Candidatus Finniella inopinata: one gene and its partner. The protein of the gene in region 1 interacts with the protein of each later gene in a pairwise test. Links are inferred from orthologs where the notes say so. Each region holds a gene or a part of one and is shown on either strand. Other genes may lie near its edges. The genes, in order: ruvC and ruvA.

The links.
Region 2: the proteins of ruvC (region 1) and ruvA interact in binary tests that used the Escherichia coli proteins (3 or more experiments, as listed by UniProt). The link is inferred for Candidatus Finniella inopinata from one-to-one orthologs.

Annotation. Positions count from the first base shown.
Region 1 is NZ_SCFB01000005.1:168,014-175,758, reverse strand. The notes cover bases 4,747-7,745. They hold ruvC (crossover junction endodeoxyribonuclease RuvC), read right to left. Parts: upstream 6,491-7,745; coding sequence 6,002-6,490; downstream 4,747-6,001. Other genes in these bases: aspS (aspartate--tRNA ligase), read right to left, coding at 6,477-7,745; EQU50_RS04410 (lipoxygenase family protein), read left to right, coding at 4,747-5,789. Also shown: EQU50_RS04420 (peptidylprolyl isomerase), read left to right, coding at 1-1,595; EQU50_RS04415 (NADP-dependent malic enzyme), read left to right, coding at 1,675-3,960; more of EQU50_RS04410, read left to right, coding at 4,050-4,746.
Region 2 is NZ_SCFB01000001.1:125,757-133,283, forward strand. What follows is about bases 1,862-4,642. They hold ruvA (Holliday junction branch migration protein RuvA), read right to left. Parts: upstream 3,663-4,642; coding sequence 3,060-3,662; downstream 1,862-3,059. Other genes in these bases: EQU50_RS00675 (alpha/beta fold hydrolase), read right to left, coding at 1,862-2,001; ruvB (Holliday junction branch migration DNA helicase RuvB), read right to left, coding at 2,016-3,053; EQU50_RS00690 (peptidoglycan DD-metalloendopeptidase family protein), read left to right, coding at 3,900-4,642. Outside these bases: ald (alanine dehydrogenase), read right to left, coding at 1-194; EQU50_RS00670 (shikimate kinase), read right to left, coding at 264-866; more of EQU50_RS00675, read right to left, coding at 1,018-1,861; more of EQU50_RS00690, read left to right, coding at 4,643-5,255; EQU50_RS00695 (glycosyltransferase), read left to right, coding at 5,573-6,709; leuS (leucine--tRNA ligase), read left to right, coding at 6,829-7,527. UniProt on the Escherichia coli protein: The RuvA-RuvB-RuvC complex processes Holliday junction (HJ) DNA during genetic recombination and DNA repair.

The DNA of each region.
Region 1 (7,745 bases):
TGTTGAATCGTTTGGTTGACACAAGAATATTGTTAGATGCTGCTCGTAAAGCTGGCATTGATAAAAATCTTGAAGTTTTAAAGCGCATTGCTGAGGCTCAAGAAGCCCTGATTCAAAAATCTTATTTGGATAAAGAAATTGAGAAATTAGTCACCGATGCTGTCCTTCAAGAAAAGTATCAAGAATTGCTGAAGATGATTCCAAAAGACCAAATGGAAATCAAGCTCAGTCATATTCTAATCAAAACAAAGGAAGAAGCAGCCGACATTCTAAAGCAGTTGAAAGCCGGCACCAAGTTCGAGACGCTTTTGGAAAAATCACTGGATACTGAATCAAAAGAAAAAGGTGGTGATCTTGGGTATGTCCGCAAAGAAGAGCTGCCAAAAGATTTTGCTGAATTGGCCTTTAAAGCAGAAAAAGGTTCGGTTGTTACAGAAGCTATGAAAATTGGTGAGGTTGGTTACAGTGTTATCCGTGTGGATGATAAACGTCCAGTAACGCCGCCTGAATTCAAGAAAGTTCGTGATGAAATCTTTAAGGCTGTCAGCCCTGAATATGCCGTTAAAGTCATTGAAAAGCTAAGAGCAGACAGTGGCGTAAAAAAGACTGGCCTTGATGGAAAACCATTGGTTGAAAAAACTCCTGAACAAAGAAAGGCAGAAGCCGAAGCTGAAGCTAAGGGAGAAAAGACATCAGATCAACCAAGCGTTGACCTGAAGACCCTTGAGGACAACATGGTCGTAGCTGAATTTAAAGATGGCGAAAAAGTTAAAATCGCGGATCTTAAGGAAAGCATGATCTCGTTGCCACCTCAACTGAAGGAAGTTCCTTTTGATAAAGTGTTCGAACCTTTATTGAATCGCGTTATTGATATGAAGTTGATTTCAGCAGAGGCTCGCAAGGCGGGTATGGATAAAGATCCAGCTGTGTTGAAAAAAATTGCGGATGCGAAAGAGGCTTTGACACAGAAGTTCTATCTGGAACAAGAAGTGGCCAAGTTAATCACACCAGACATGATCAACGCTAAGTATCAACAACTTTTGAAAATGATGCCAAAGAATGAAATGGAAATCCGCCTCCGTCATATTTTGGTTAAATCAAAAGAAGATGCCCTTAAAGTTATGAAAGCTTTGAAGTCAGGAGCCAGTTTCGAAGAAATGGTCAAGACTTACTCTGTCGACGACCAAAGCAAAGCCAATAACGGTGATCTAGGATACGTTCGTCGCAACGACTTACCAAAAGAATTCGCAGATAAGGTTTTCAAGGCTGCTAAAGCGACCTTGTTGCCTGAAGCCATTCAGGTCGGCGATGTGGGATACAGCATCGTTCGCGTTGAAGACAAACGGGCAATCGAACCGCCGAAACTTGAGGAAGCCAGAGCCGAACTCACAAAAGTCATCTCAGCTGAGCTAAGCGTTAAGGTATTAGCAGATCTTCGAAAGCAAGTGACAGTCAAAAAGTTTGATCTAAACGGTCAGCCTTTGGTTGAGAAAGCTGCTGCAGCTGCACCGACCGCTCCTGCTGCTGCTCCTAGCGCACAACCTGCTCCGGCAACAACAGAGCCAAAAGCCCCAACAGCAGCGCCTGCTGCTTAAGTTCTAAGCTTTTGAATAAGGGCGGTACCGGAAGTTTCCTGTGCCGCCTTTTTTTTATACCATTATGAGAGTGTTTTCTATGCCCCGTGATATTTATCAACAGTCCTTAGCCTATCACCGTCGCCGCCCCTATGGAAAATTGGCAATTGTTCCAATAAAACCCTTGGCGGACCGCCATGATTTAGCCTTGGCTTATTCACCAGGCGTAGCAGAGCCCTGTCGAGCAATCTTTAAGGACCCCAGCCAAGCGGCTGAACTGACGGCCCGTTCCAATTTAATTGCGGTGATTACGAATGGCACAGCCGTTTTGGGTTTGGGTAACATTGGTCCTTTGGCTTCAAAACCAGTCATGGAAGGCAAGGCGATTCTTTTTAAAAAGTTTGCTGACATAGATGCATTCGACATAGAAATTAATGAAGCAGACCCAGACAAATTAGTTGATATCATCGCAGCGTTGGAGCCAACTTTTGGTGGCATTAACCTAGAGGATATCAAGGCCCCCGAATGTTTTTATATTGAAAAGAAATTAAAAGAACGCCTGAAAATTCCCGTCTTTCATGATGATCAACATGGTACCGCGATTACGGTTGGGGCAGCCATTTTGAATGGCTTAGAACTTTTGGATAAGAAAATTGATCAAGTGCGTCTTGTAACATCTGGTGCCGGGGCCGCTGCCCTCGCTTGCCTAGACTTGTTACTTGACCTGGGTCTAAAGCGTGAGAACGTCACGATAACCGACAGTAAAGGCGTTGTATTTGAAGGACGAGAAGGCATAGAAGATGATTCGAAAGGACTCTACGCCCAAGACACCCATCATCGTCATTTATCAGACGCCATTGAAGGTGCCGATATCTTTTTAGGATTATCGGTTGCCAACGTCCTGACGCCCGAAATGGTGGCGACCATGGCCCCAAGGCCGTTGATTTTAGCATTAGCCAATCCTGACCCTGAGATTCTTCCACCCCTAGTCGCCCAGGTCAGAAACGATGCCATTGTGGCAACGGGGCGATCTGATTATCCCAACCAAGTCAATAACGCTGTCTGCTTTCCCTATATCTTTCGGGGGGCCTTGGACGTGGGTGCAACCACTATTAACCAAGAAATGAAAATTGCCTGCGTTAAAGCGATTGCTAAATTAGCCCAGGCCGAAAGTTCTGATATTGTCTCAAACGCCTATAATGGAGAGATCCACAGTTTTGGTCCAGACTTTATCGTTCCCAAACCATTTGACCCGCGTTTATTTGTGGAACTGGCCTTCGTCGTCGCACAAGCCGCTATGGACACAGGCGTTGCCACCCGACCCATAAAAGACATGGTGGCTTATCGGGAACATCTGCAGGCCTTCATTTATGGGTCAAGTCAAGTCATGCAACCTGTCTTTGCCACAGCAAAACAACAAGGCCATCGCACAACACGTATCGTCTTTGCCGAGGGGGAAGAAGAACGGGTTCTACAAGCTGTACAAACCCTTTGCGACGAGAAAATAGGTCTTCCCATCTTGGTTGGCCGTCCCGATATTATTCAACGACGCATTAACGCATTAAGCCTGCGGTTGAAAGCCGGCGAGGACTATCAGGTTGTCGATCCCAATAATGACCCCCGTTATCACCATTATTGGACGACTTATCATCGCTTAACCGAACGGCGAGGTGTTTCCGCCGATGTAGCCAAAACGTTGGTGCGCACGAACACAACAATCATCGCAGCCCTTATGGTCCACTTGGGTGATGCCGACACCCTGATTTGTGGCATTATCGGGCGTTATATTGATCACTTCCGGCAGCTGCAGCAAATATTGGATGTGCAACCCCAATTTAGCCATTGTGCCGCCCTGTGTGCGTTGGTGATGGACCATCAGCCTTTGTTTATTTGTGACCCTTATATCAATATAGATCCAACAGCGGAACAATTGGTGGAAATGACATTATTGTCGGCCCAGCAAATTCGTCGGTTTGGTATAACGCCGAAAGTGGCCTTGATTTCTCATTCTAATTTTGGGTCATCCCGCAGTACTTCTGCACGCAAAATGCAAACGGTTTTGCAAATGTTACGACAAGTAGCACCCGAGTTAGAAGTGGAAGGGGAAATGCATGCCGATGCGGCCCTGTGTCCTGATATTCGCCAGAAAATTTTCCCCAATTCTCAGTTGCAAGGACCAGCCAATCTGCTCGTCATGCCCAACATAGAGGCTGCCAATATTTCCTTTAAAATGGCGCGCGCCTTAGGCAATGAATTAATCATCGGCCCCATTTTAATGGGTATTCGTGGCAGCGCTCAAATTTTAACCCCCACCATTAATGTGCGAGGAATCGTTGATATGACAGCCTTGGCCTTAGTTGATGCCTTAGAGTGTTCAAAGACTTAGATTTAAGGAAAAGATACTACATACCGTTAATAAAAAATAAACTATTAAACCCTATTATTTTAGAATGAAATATAATAGGATTTTTTAGAATGCATCAATTCAAAAATGTTGTAACAAGTTTGGCTTTGTTATCGGTTTGTTTGCCTGCCTTTGCCAGCGTCCAACCAGACGACTTACAAACAGTACAAGAGAATACAGGGAAATTTGAGCTTGTAGGGAATGAATCAGCTGCAAATACAACTTCTGCAGACACATCACCAATAAGCCTGCCTTGCGGTTATCGGTTTAAACGATTCATCTGGACAAAAGTGCACCAAAGCTTATTTTTGGGATCTAATACTGCGACTACAGCTCGGTTACCTGAACCGGCAGTTGGATCAGATCTTGTTTCATGGCAAGCACATAACCCTCTTTTACCTTTCAGCGGTATTTACACAGCAAGGACCTTACCAACGGCTGAAGATAGTTCATCACAGAAACTAAAAGTAGCTTTTTACAGTTTCTTACGAAAATATTTTCCTGCAGCAAGTTCAGGTTTACCTTCGATTCCTGACGGCAATGATCGATTAACTAGTTTATTTCCTAGCGAATATACCGCTCTGTTACCCTTGCTGCCGATGCCTGCAGATTTAAAAAGGGGACAAATAAGCAATGACGTTATAGGTGCCCTAGCCTTGGAGGGGCCTTTAGGCGCTTATATTAAGCATACGCCCAGTGCAACGGATAATAATCTTTATAAAATAAATTTATCTGATTACTACCAGTTTCCTGTGAAAGAGGGGCTATCACGTTTGGGTGGTATAGCAACTTTACGATATGTGCCTGAACAAAACTCGATGGAGACTGTATCCATAGAATATGAAGGACAAATTTACACAAAGGCATCCGGCGAAGAATGGAAACATAAGCAGAAAATTATGCTGATGGGAATGTCGACTGATACGACCGTCGTTCGTCACTTGCTGCATACCCATTATATCGTGGCTGGGACTTTTTGTGCTGTGAATAACCGATACCTATTACCTAACCACCCTTTGCGTTTACTAATGTACCCTCATCAATATTCAACTTTATCGGTCAATAGTATGAACACGCCCTTATTGATGGCCAACGCTGGCAGTTACGTCCCGGTATTCTTCAGTTATGATCGGCCAACTGCTGTAAATTTGATTAATCAAAAAATAGGATCCTTCAATATTGAAAATATGGATATTGAAAGAAATACGACAAACCGTGGAATGACAATCACAGGTGATGCACAAGAGGGCACTGTAAATTATAAATACGGCAACAACACCATAAGTTTGTGGAACATTATCAAAAAGCATGTTGGTGATTATATTGACGTCTATTACACAAACGATACAGCCGTGTCTGAAGACCCGCAAATTCGCCAGTGGTTCAATGCGTTACAACAATACATACCTAATGGTATAACGCACTACGCAGCAAGCCCAACAAAAACTAACCTGCAACGTTTAATCACTACGTTTATTTATACGGCTTCCGTTGAGCATGAAATAGTGGGTAATATCGAAGTTAATTATGGTATATGGCATAACCTGATCCCTTCTCAGGTACCCAGAGATATAAACAAACGCCCCAGCATTGATATATTCCATCAATATATGGATATTTCGTTTGCCACATCAGCACCTTCGATAAAACTTACCGATGACTTCAGTTATCTAGCGTTAGATGATGCAGGCAAACAGAGTTTTAAAGATTTCCGAACAGCTTTGTTAGCATATCAACAAGCGTTAGAAGCTAGAGGCGACAATACTTACACAGTGTTTCCTTTGAAATTAGAGGCAGGTACAAGTGCTTAAATAATAAATTAAAGATTTGTGTAACGTTTGTGAATGATTTTGCCGGTTTTTCTGTTAGCACCATACCCCTTTTGTCACCCCCGCGAAGGCGGGGGTCCAGTTGTATTGCTGTCTGGATTCCCGCCTTCGCGGGAATGACATGGATGAGCTTGGGATTAACATTTAAAGCATCAAAATGACGAGAATATATACCGAAATCATTTGAAAGGGTGTTATATTCTGCGCGGGGTATGATGTGCATGGCAAATAGCAGCTGCCAGGGCATCAGCCGCGTCAAGTTTTAAACCTGATTGCAAGGTTGGCAATAGCCGTTGCACCATCATCAGTACTTGACTTTTATCGGCATGACCAACGCCCACCACAGACTTTTTAATTTTGTTGGCTGAGTATTCAAAAACAGGAATGTTTAAAGACGCAGGGGCCAATAAAACAACCCCCCGCGCCATTCCCAATTTCAACGTAGACACCGCATTATTATTCACAAAAGTTTCTTCGACAACGGCTTCATCAGGTTGGTGGTCTTCCAAAACAACCATTAACCCTTGGAATAGCGTATTCAACCGTTCGGCCAGGCTAAGTTTGGCATCTGTATCAACCGTTCCTTGGGCGACAGGGCTTAAGCTGTTCCCCTGAACCTTAATAACCCCCCAGCCTGTGTGGCGAAGCCCGGGATCCAGGCCTAGGATTTTAACCACCAGCAGCTTTTTCTGTGGCTTTCAAGGGCATTTTAATCTGCAAATGGACTTCCTTTAACCGCTCAGGATCCACGGCAGAAGGGGCCCCCATCAGCAAATCTTGGGCCTGTTGATTCAAAGGAAAGGCGATGATCTCGCGCAGGTTCGGCTCGTCGGCCAGCAACATCACGATGCGATCAATACCAGGCGCACATCCACCATGGGGCGGGGCGCCGTATTTAAATGCATTCAACAACCCACCAAACTTAGCTTCAACATCCGCCTTGTCATACCCAACGATATCAAAGGCCTTATACATGACTTCGGGCAGGTGGTTTCGAATGGCGCCGCTTGATAATTCAATACCATTACAAACGATATCGTATTGGTAAGCTTTAATGGTCAAGGGGTCTTGATTCTCCAAGGCATGCAGGCCACCTTGAGGCATCGAGAATGGGTTATGGGAGAAATCGATCTTACCCGTTTCCTCGTTCAATTCATACATGGGGAAATCAACAACCCAGCAGAATTTAAACGTATTTTGTTCAATAAGGTCCAAATCTTGGCCGATCCGGGTGCGGGCCTGGCCGGCCACCTTTGCGGCCTTGTCAGCCTTGTCACACACAAAAAAGACGGCGTCCCCATCACCCAATCCCGCCGCTTGCTTCAAAGCCTGCAGCTGTTCTGCATTTAAGAATTTGGCAATCGGACCCTTGGCGTCCTGACCCTCAAACACAATATACCCAAGGCCTGGCAATCCTAACCCTTGCGCCCAGTTGTTTAGTTTCTCAAAAAAGCTGCGGGGTTGCTTAGAAGCATTGGGGGCAGGAATGGCGCGAACCACGCCACCTTTTTCAACGGCCTTGGCAAAGACGCCAAAATCTGAATCTCTAAAAATCTCGCTGACGTCACTGATCAGAATGGGGTTTCGAAGGTCAGGCTTGTCACAGCCATACTTTAACATCGCATCATGAAACGTAATGCGCGGATAAGGATACGAACTGATGGCGCGGCCATTCGCGAATTCGTTAAACACACCGGTCAACACGGGCTCGATGGCCGCAAAAACATCCTCTTGCGTGGCAAACGACATCTCAAAGTCAAGCTGGTAAAACTCACCAGGCGACCGGTCAGCCCGCGCATCTTCATCCCGAAAGCACGGGGCAATTTGGAAATAACGATCAAACCCGGCCACCATCAGCAGCTGCTTAAATTGCTGGGGTGCTTGCGGCAGGGCATAAAAATGTCCGGGGTGAATTCGGCTTGGCACCAAAAAGTCCCG
Region 2 (7,527 bases), on another replicon or contig:
AAAATCTCGGCAGCCGTTTGAACAATGGTCGCACCGACTTTTTGATAATCGTGGTCACCAAAACCAATTCCAGTACCAGCTTGTGTTTCAACCAAAACCTTATGTCCGTTCGACAAAAGTTCCTGCGCTGATGCTGGGGTCAATCCAACCCGATACTCGTGGTTTTTAATTTCTTTGGGAACACCAATAATCATGATTACTCTTTGTTTACGCTAGAGTGGTAAAATTTTGTGGAAGTTAGAAATTGTACAAAGTGATGTCACTTATACAGACTTTAAAACATAATGGTGGGGGTAGTGAATGCGGACATACTCGCTCATCTCTTGGATGACTCGATCCACTGTGACGTTCGTCGGCTCATCCAATGTTTCAACATGGATGTCAGCGCTTTCATAAATGGGGTACCGTTCGGCAATTAAACTTTCTAATGTTTCCCTTTGATTTCCCTGGGTTAACAAGGGTCTGTCGTTTCGTCTTGAGACACGGGCGACCAATGTTTCAATGTCGGCTTTTAGCCAGACTGAAATGGCCTTTTCCTTAATCAATTTTTGGGTTTCAAGATTGTTTAAAGAACCCCCTCCAGTTGCTAGTACGTGTATAGGTTGATCCAATAAACGAGTAATCACCCGATGTTCACCGCTTAGAAAGGCCTGCTCACCAAAAACCGATAAAATCTCTTTAATCGGACAGCCAGCAGCAGCCTCAACCTCGTGATCGGAATCATAAAAAGGTAATTCCAGTCGTTTGGACAAACGTCTGCCAATGCTGGTTTTACCTGAGCCCATGAGCCCAACCAAAACAATGGTTTTAGGGGGCATGAAACTAATTGTTGTAGACTGAGGACGGGAACTATGAGAATACATCATCACCAAAACTGCATGTCTTAATTTATAATTTTAATTCTATCCAGTTATATACCCATTCTGGATAAAGATGTTGGTTCTTCTATTTGAATCAGTATGGGTACAAGTCCCTGCGGACCACATAGGTAAATATGCCGTCCACAAGGCGCTGCTGTCAATGATTTGTTGAATGTGTGGTCAAAAAAGCTTCGATATCTTTTGTAAGTTTTTGATGAATATCGGCAGTTTCATTGAAAATATTGTGCCAGGCCCCTTCATAAATTTTATGCGTGCCGATTTTTAAATGGCTAGCAACTTTAGCATCCTGACTGGTATCAACCGTTTGATCGTCACCTGCTGTGGCTATGAAAATGGGTGTGGTTATCGCCTGTAGTCCTTCAGCTTGTAGTGCCTGATCCAAGGCTCTAAAGCTTGCATTTAGCCAACCATAGGTGGGGCCTGCGGTCATGAATTGGGGATGATCTTGGGTAATCTTTTTTTGCCGTTCAAAGTTTTCACGATCATGGGTGCCTCGATTCTTTTCAAACACATCTTTATTGATGTCAAAATCACCATAGCCAAAACAATAATGATCAGCATACCCTAATTTTGTTGCTGCGGCACTCAACCAGCGGGCAGCAAAAACGGGGAAGGGGTTGGTTTTTAATCCTAACATAGGCGATAAAAACACGGCGGCTTGAACAGGGAAAGTTTTGGCAACGCTTTGATCACTCAAAAAATGTAGAACAACCAAGGAGCCCATCGAACTGCCTACTAGGTAAATCGCCTGGTCGGAGGTGCGATAGGTTTTTAGGGTTAATTTCACGTCCTCCACATAAGACTGGTAATCATCTATGTAAACCTTTTGGGGGTTGTCCGTTTCCCGATCGGATCCACCGTGCCCACGCCAGTCAATAACGACGACCCGAAATCCCAAATTGGCAAAATAGTCGGCTAATCGATCATTTTTTTCAATAAACGATGCTCGTCCCGGGCAAATGATTAGCAGTTTTTTGGTATCCGCTGATACTTTCGAGTGCCATTCGCCCACGCGTATTTTGACGCCGTTTTCATGTTTTAAAGATTGGTAAGAGAATTCAGCGTGAAGCGGGGATAGAAAAATAAGCAGTAAAGCGAATTGACGGAAAATTTTTAGCATTTCAAGCTCCTTATTTACGAATCAGAAAAAGGCAGTTGCGATTGTGCGCCTGAGGCTGCAATAAAAGGCAACCCCAAATGTTGATAGGCGTTTTCTGTTAAAATGCGACCGCGGGGGGTGCGTTGAATAAAACCCTGTTGAATCAGATAGGGTTCGATCGTTTCTTCCAACGTATCGCGTTGTTCCGACAAAGCAGCGGCCAGGGTTTCGATGCCAACGGGCCCCCCTTTGTAATAATCAATAATGGTGCGCAGGTACTTTATGTCTTGCGCATCCAGGCCCAACGGGTCAACCTCCAACCGATTCAGGGCGTCTTTTGCCATATCCTCTTCCACAATCGTTTGGCCCATAACGCTGGCAAAGTCACGGACACGCCTCAATAATCGCCCTGCCACCCGCGGAGTCCCACGTGATCGCCTGGCAATCTCAAAGGCCCCGCTTTCTATCAAGTTAAATTCTAAAATTTTCGCGGCACGACGAATGATAGTCGTCAACTCATTCAGCTCATAAAATTGTAACCGCAGTGGAATACCGAATCGTTCCCGCAATGGTTGACTTAACAGACCAGACCGGGTTGTGGCCCCGATAAGGGTAAAAGGAACCAAGTCAAGCCGAATAGAGCGAGCCGCTGGCCCTTCGCCAATCATAATATCCAGTTTAAAATCTTCCATTGCCGAGTATAAAACCTCTTCAATGGTTGGGTTTAGTCGGTGGATTTCGTCAATGAATAAAACGTCATGTGGTTGCAGGTTGGTCAGAAGAGCAGCCAGATCACCGCTTTTGGTAATAATGGGCCCTGATGTGGCACGAAAGCCCACGTCCATTTCCTTCGCAACAATCTGAGCCAGGGTTGTTTTACCAAGGCCGGGGGGGCCAAATAGTAAAACGTGGTCCAATGATTCCTTGCGGTTTTTGGCCGCTTGAATAAACACGCTTAAATTGCTGCGCACAGCCGCCTGACCCGTAAAATCAGCCAGGCTTAAGGGGCGCAGCGAAGGTTCTAACTCCTCCTCTAACTGTTTATTTGGATCAATTAAACGAAGGTCAGTCATTATTCATCATGATGTCTTAGACAATTTTTGCAAAGATAACCGAATTAAGACTTCAGCGGTAGGGTTATTTGGGTTTTCTTGAGCGGTTTTTGTTAACGCCAAGCTGGCCTCGGCCTTTGAATAACCAAGTCCTAGTAAGCCGGACAGTGCGTCTTGTATGGCTGAGGTTGGAGACGCCAGTTGAATCGGAAGAGAACCCGACAGGGTGAAAATTTTATCTTTTAGTTCCAACACAATCCGGCCCGCTATTTTAGCGCCAACACCATCAGCCTGGGTTAATGATAAACGATCTTGCTGACTGATGGCGGCTCTGAGTCTTTCAGGGCTAAGATTCGATAGGATGGAAAGTGCTGCTTTTGCTCCCACCCCCTGTACCGTTAACAACAACTGAAAACAATGACGCTCGTCAGGGTCGTAAAAGCCGCAAAGCTGTTGGTGATCTTGGCGGATGATGTGTTCAATCCATAAGCTAAGTTTTTGACCAATGGCGGGAAGCTGGTCAATGGTACGAGCCGAGACCTGAACCCAATAGCCAACGCCTTGAACATCAAGAATTAAATGCCCGTCATAAAGGCTGTCAAGAATGCCGGTCAATTTTGCAATTATCATTAAGGACTCGTCTTCCTGCTAATTTTTTTTCATTAATCACTTTTATACAAAATAAGAAGACCTTACGATATACCCTTTAGATCTTTTGTAGGCAGCTTAGAAATCAAAATTTGCGTAAAATCTTGACAAAGGGTTGAATTTAGAGCATATTTCGAATGATGGTTGTTATTTAAAACTATACTAAATTTATTTATATTAAGTTGGCATAGATCGTTTTTTTATAGGAGGCATACTGGCTTGAAACGTCATTCTCACCTTATTAGTGTCGCATTTATGGTTGTGGCTTGTTTGATTGCTGCCCGTGAATACTATATAAACTACCAGATTGACGTGTCTCTTGGTCAAGCTGACAATGTTCCAGCTGAGGAACAAAATTTAAATCATTCAAATCAAACTTCCCCGATGTTAATTGGTTGCTCTAATAGTAATGAGGAACTGGAAGAACAATATCAAACCGTAGAAATTAGGAAGGGTGATACCCTGGGGTCGTTGCTGGCCAAGTTTGATATATCAAAGCAAGATATTGAGTCCCTGAATAAATCCTTGAAAGGTCATTTAAATCCCCGTGATTTGAAGCCAGGTCAAGCATTCTCTATTCAATATAAGAAGGATCAGCAGGGCGTTCAGCTTTTAGGGGCTGAGTTTAAGCCTTCTTTGGAATACACAGTTGTTTGTGAAAGAAATGAAAAAGGTCAATTCAAAACCCAGAAAAATACAGTTGAGTTAAAGACAGTCCTTAAGCGTGTTGACGGTCGGATTAATGCTAGTTTTTATAGTGCTGCTCTTAAATTAGGCATTCCAGCCAAGGTTGTAAAAGAAGCCATTAAGGCATTAAGTTACAGCGTTAATTTCCAGCATGGTATAAAGTCTGGTGATCCTTTCGAATTATTGTACGAACAATATGAAGATGCCCAAGGAAATTCTATAAAACCTGGAAATCTGAAATATATTTCTGTCGTTGCCAAAGGTCAGCTTCATCGTATTTATTCGTACGCGCCCGCGGGCAATTGTGCAGGTTATTATAACGCCCGGGGTGAAAGTGTTATTCGCAGCCTTTTGCAAACTCCCATAGACTCAAGCCGTATGCGGGTGACGTCGGGGTTTGGCAGTCGTGTTCATCCCATCAAAGGATTTCGTCGAGATCATAAAGGGGTCGATTTTGGTGCCCCTCATGGAACGGCTGTAATGGCGGCCGGTGATGGGGTCGTTCTAAAAGCTGGTTATTTTGGCGATTATGGTAATTATGTTCGAATTCGCCATGCGGGCGGGTACGAAACAGTTTATGCCCACCTAAGCAAAATCGCCTCTGGAACCCGTATAGGGGCCAGTGTAAAACAAGGCCAAGTTATTGGTAATGTGGGTGCGACTGGGCTAGCAACAGGTCCCCATTTGCATCACGAGGTGATTCTTAAAAACGTTCACGTCAACCCCCAATCTGTCAAAGCCTTGCCCACAACGCACCTGGCGACTAAAGATATTCAGAAATTTAATAAGTTCAAGCAAGAGATCGAAACCCAGATTGTGGGTCTCCCGATGAAGAATCAGCTGGCCAGTAATGATTTGAATGACGCTGTAAAAAATAAGATCGCCTAAAAGATGCTTTATTCATAATATCTATGTCCTTTAAAAGCAAAGCCATGAAGCACGGCGTATCAGGAGTAAATCCAGATTCATCAAGAGAAACAACATAGCTAAGCTCCTATAAGAATAATTTCTTCACTATATTTTGTGATCTTCGGTTTTTATTTGCCATCTTGTAAAGCCGTCCCGCGCGGTTCGTTTAATTCTTGGTATATTCCATGTCCAATATAATATTGTTAATCAAATGTTAACCCAAAAATGATAGGTTTTAGGGATGTATATTATAGTCTTGGAATTTATCAATGTTTTATATGTTTATTATTCACATATTGCTACTATTATCTAATCAAGATATAAACGCATCCGATATTTTTGGCGATGACCATGTGGGGCGTAACCAAAGTTTTAATCATCCCAAATTTGGACCTATTTTTGGTATTCGCACTTACCCAGTCTCCAATTTTGTTGCCTATTCCGCTGATAAACAAACATTTTTTAAACCTTCTGCGCCTTATTATCGGAATACTGTGTTGCCGCAAGAGGATATTGATATTGATAAGGCCTACCGACAGTTTGATAAACTTTGGCGGGAAAACCATCCTGATATTGCGTGCCATTTTGATAATCTGATGGCTACAACCGAACCCAGAATACCTTTAGTTACCCATAGTATCTGGCTGACGAATCTAGACGCACCGGTAGAATTAAAGGACGAGTTCATAGTATGGTTTAAGAAATCCTGTAGCATGAATTTGGTTAGTGTAGGTTGGAAACATTATTTGTGGGTTCAAGATAGAACCAAATTACCCAAAACAGTCAAAGAATTGGAAAAAGTAGGCGTTGAAATTAAGGAAGTTTATGGAGTTTTGGCTGAAGAAAGTGATTTTTACGGATTAAAATCAAATTTCGATCAAGAGGTTTCTGACTCCAAATTTGGACGTGCTTCTGATATTTTGCGCGTTATTTTCTTATACAAATTTGGGGGTATATATAGAGATATCGATTTTGAAATGACCCGTCCTTTTACTGGGTTGCATTTAGCCTATGATTTTTATGCAGGCATTGAAGGCGCTTATTCTTGCCCTTGTAATGCAATATACGGCTCCCGTCCTGGTCACCCTGTTCTGAGTGGACTTTTGGAAATTTTTCTCCGTAACTATGACCCAAAAACAACACCGAGCTACATTTTGACTTCCTTGAATGTTGGTGGAGAGCTTTTGAGAACTCTTTGCCAAACAGGCCCGATTGCCCTGGGTGTAGCCGTTAAAAAAACAATTTTATCTCACGGGGTCATATCCTTTGGTCTACCCATAAAGGATCAGCCAGACGGTCGAAGAGATCGCAATATTATCTTTCCCTCTGAAGTGTTTTTTGCATATTTTAACCAAGGAAAAAATTGTGACTCTTTTGGATGGCATGCGTTCACAGGCAGTTGGTTAAAAAATGAATTTGGAAGTCGTGGGTGAAGAATTTTAAGCATTCTGATTGAAAACATATTGTGAGACAAACTTCTTCACAAAATTTACGCAAAATCATTTGAAGGGGGTATACTTACCTCCAAACCAACCTTGACGTTACAAAGTTTATGAATCCGCGCATCTACCCCTTTCAGTCCGTCGAAGAAAAATGGCAACGGACATGGGACCAACTGAATCTCTATACAACAAAAGAAACTAACAAACCAAAATGCTATGTGCTTGAAATGCTGCCCTATCCATCGGGGCGTTTGCATATGGGGCATGTGCGCAACTATGCCATTGGCGACGCGATTGCCCGGTTTAAGGCGGCGCAGGGGTTTGAGGTTTTGCATCCTATGGGCTGGGATGCCTTTGGCTTGCCGGCTGAAAATGCGGCGATTCAGCACAATACTCACCCTGGATTGTGGACTATTCAAAATATTGCCGAGATGAAAAAGCAATTGCAACGCCTTGGCTTTTCTTATGATTGGCAACGCGAAGTTGCCACCTGCAACCCTGATTATTACGGGCATGAACAGAAAATCTTCCTGGATTTTTATAAGAAGGGGCTGATCTATCGCAAAGAATCATGGGTGAATTGGGACCCTATGGAAAACACAGTTTTGGCCAACGAACAGGTTGTTAACGGTCGCGGCTGGCGATCAGGTGCTGTGGTTGAGAAACGCAAACTCAATCAATGGTCGATCAAAATTACATCTTACGCTGACAGCTTGCTTAAAGATCTGAATCAACTGAAGGGGTGGCCTGAAAAGGTTACCAAGATGCAGGAAAATTGGATTGGAAGGTCCGAGGGCGCCCTGGTCAAA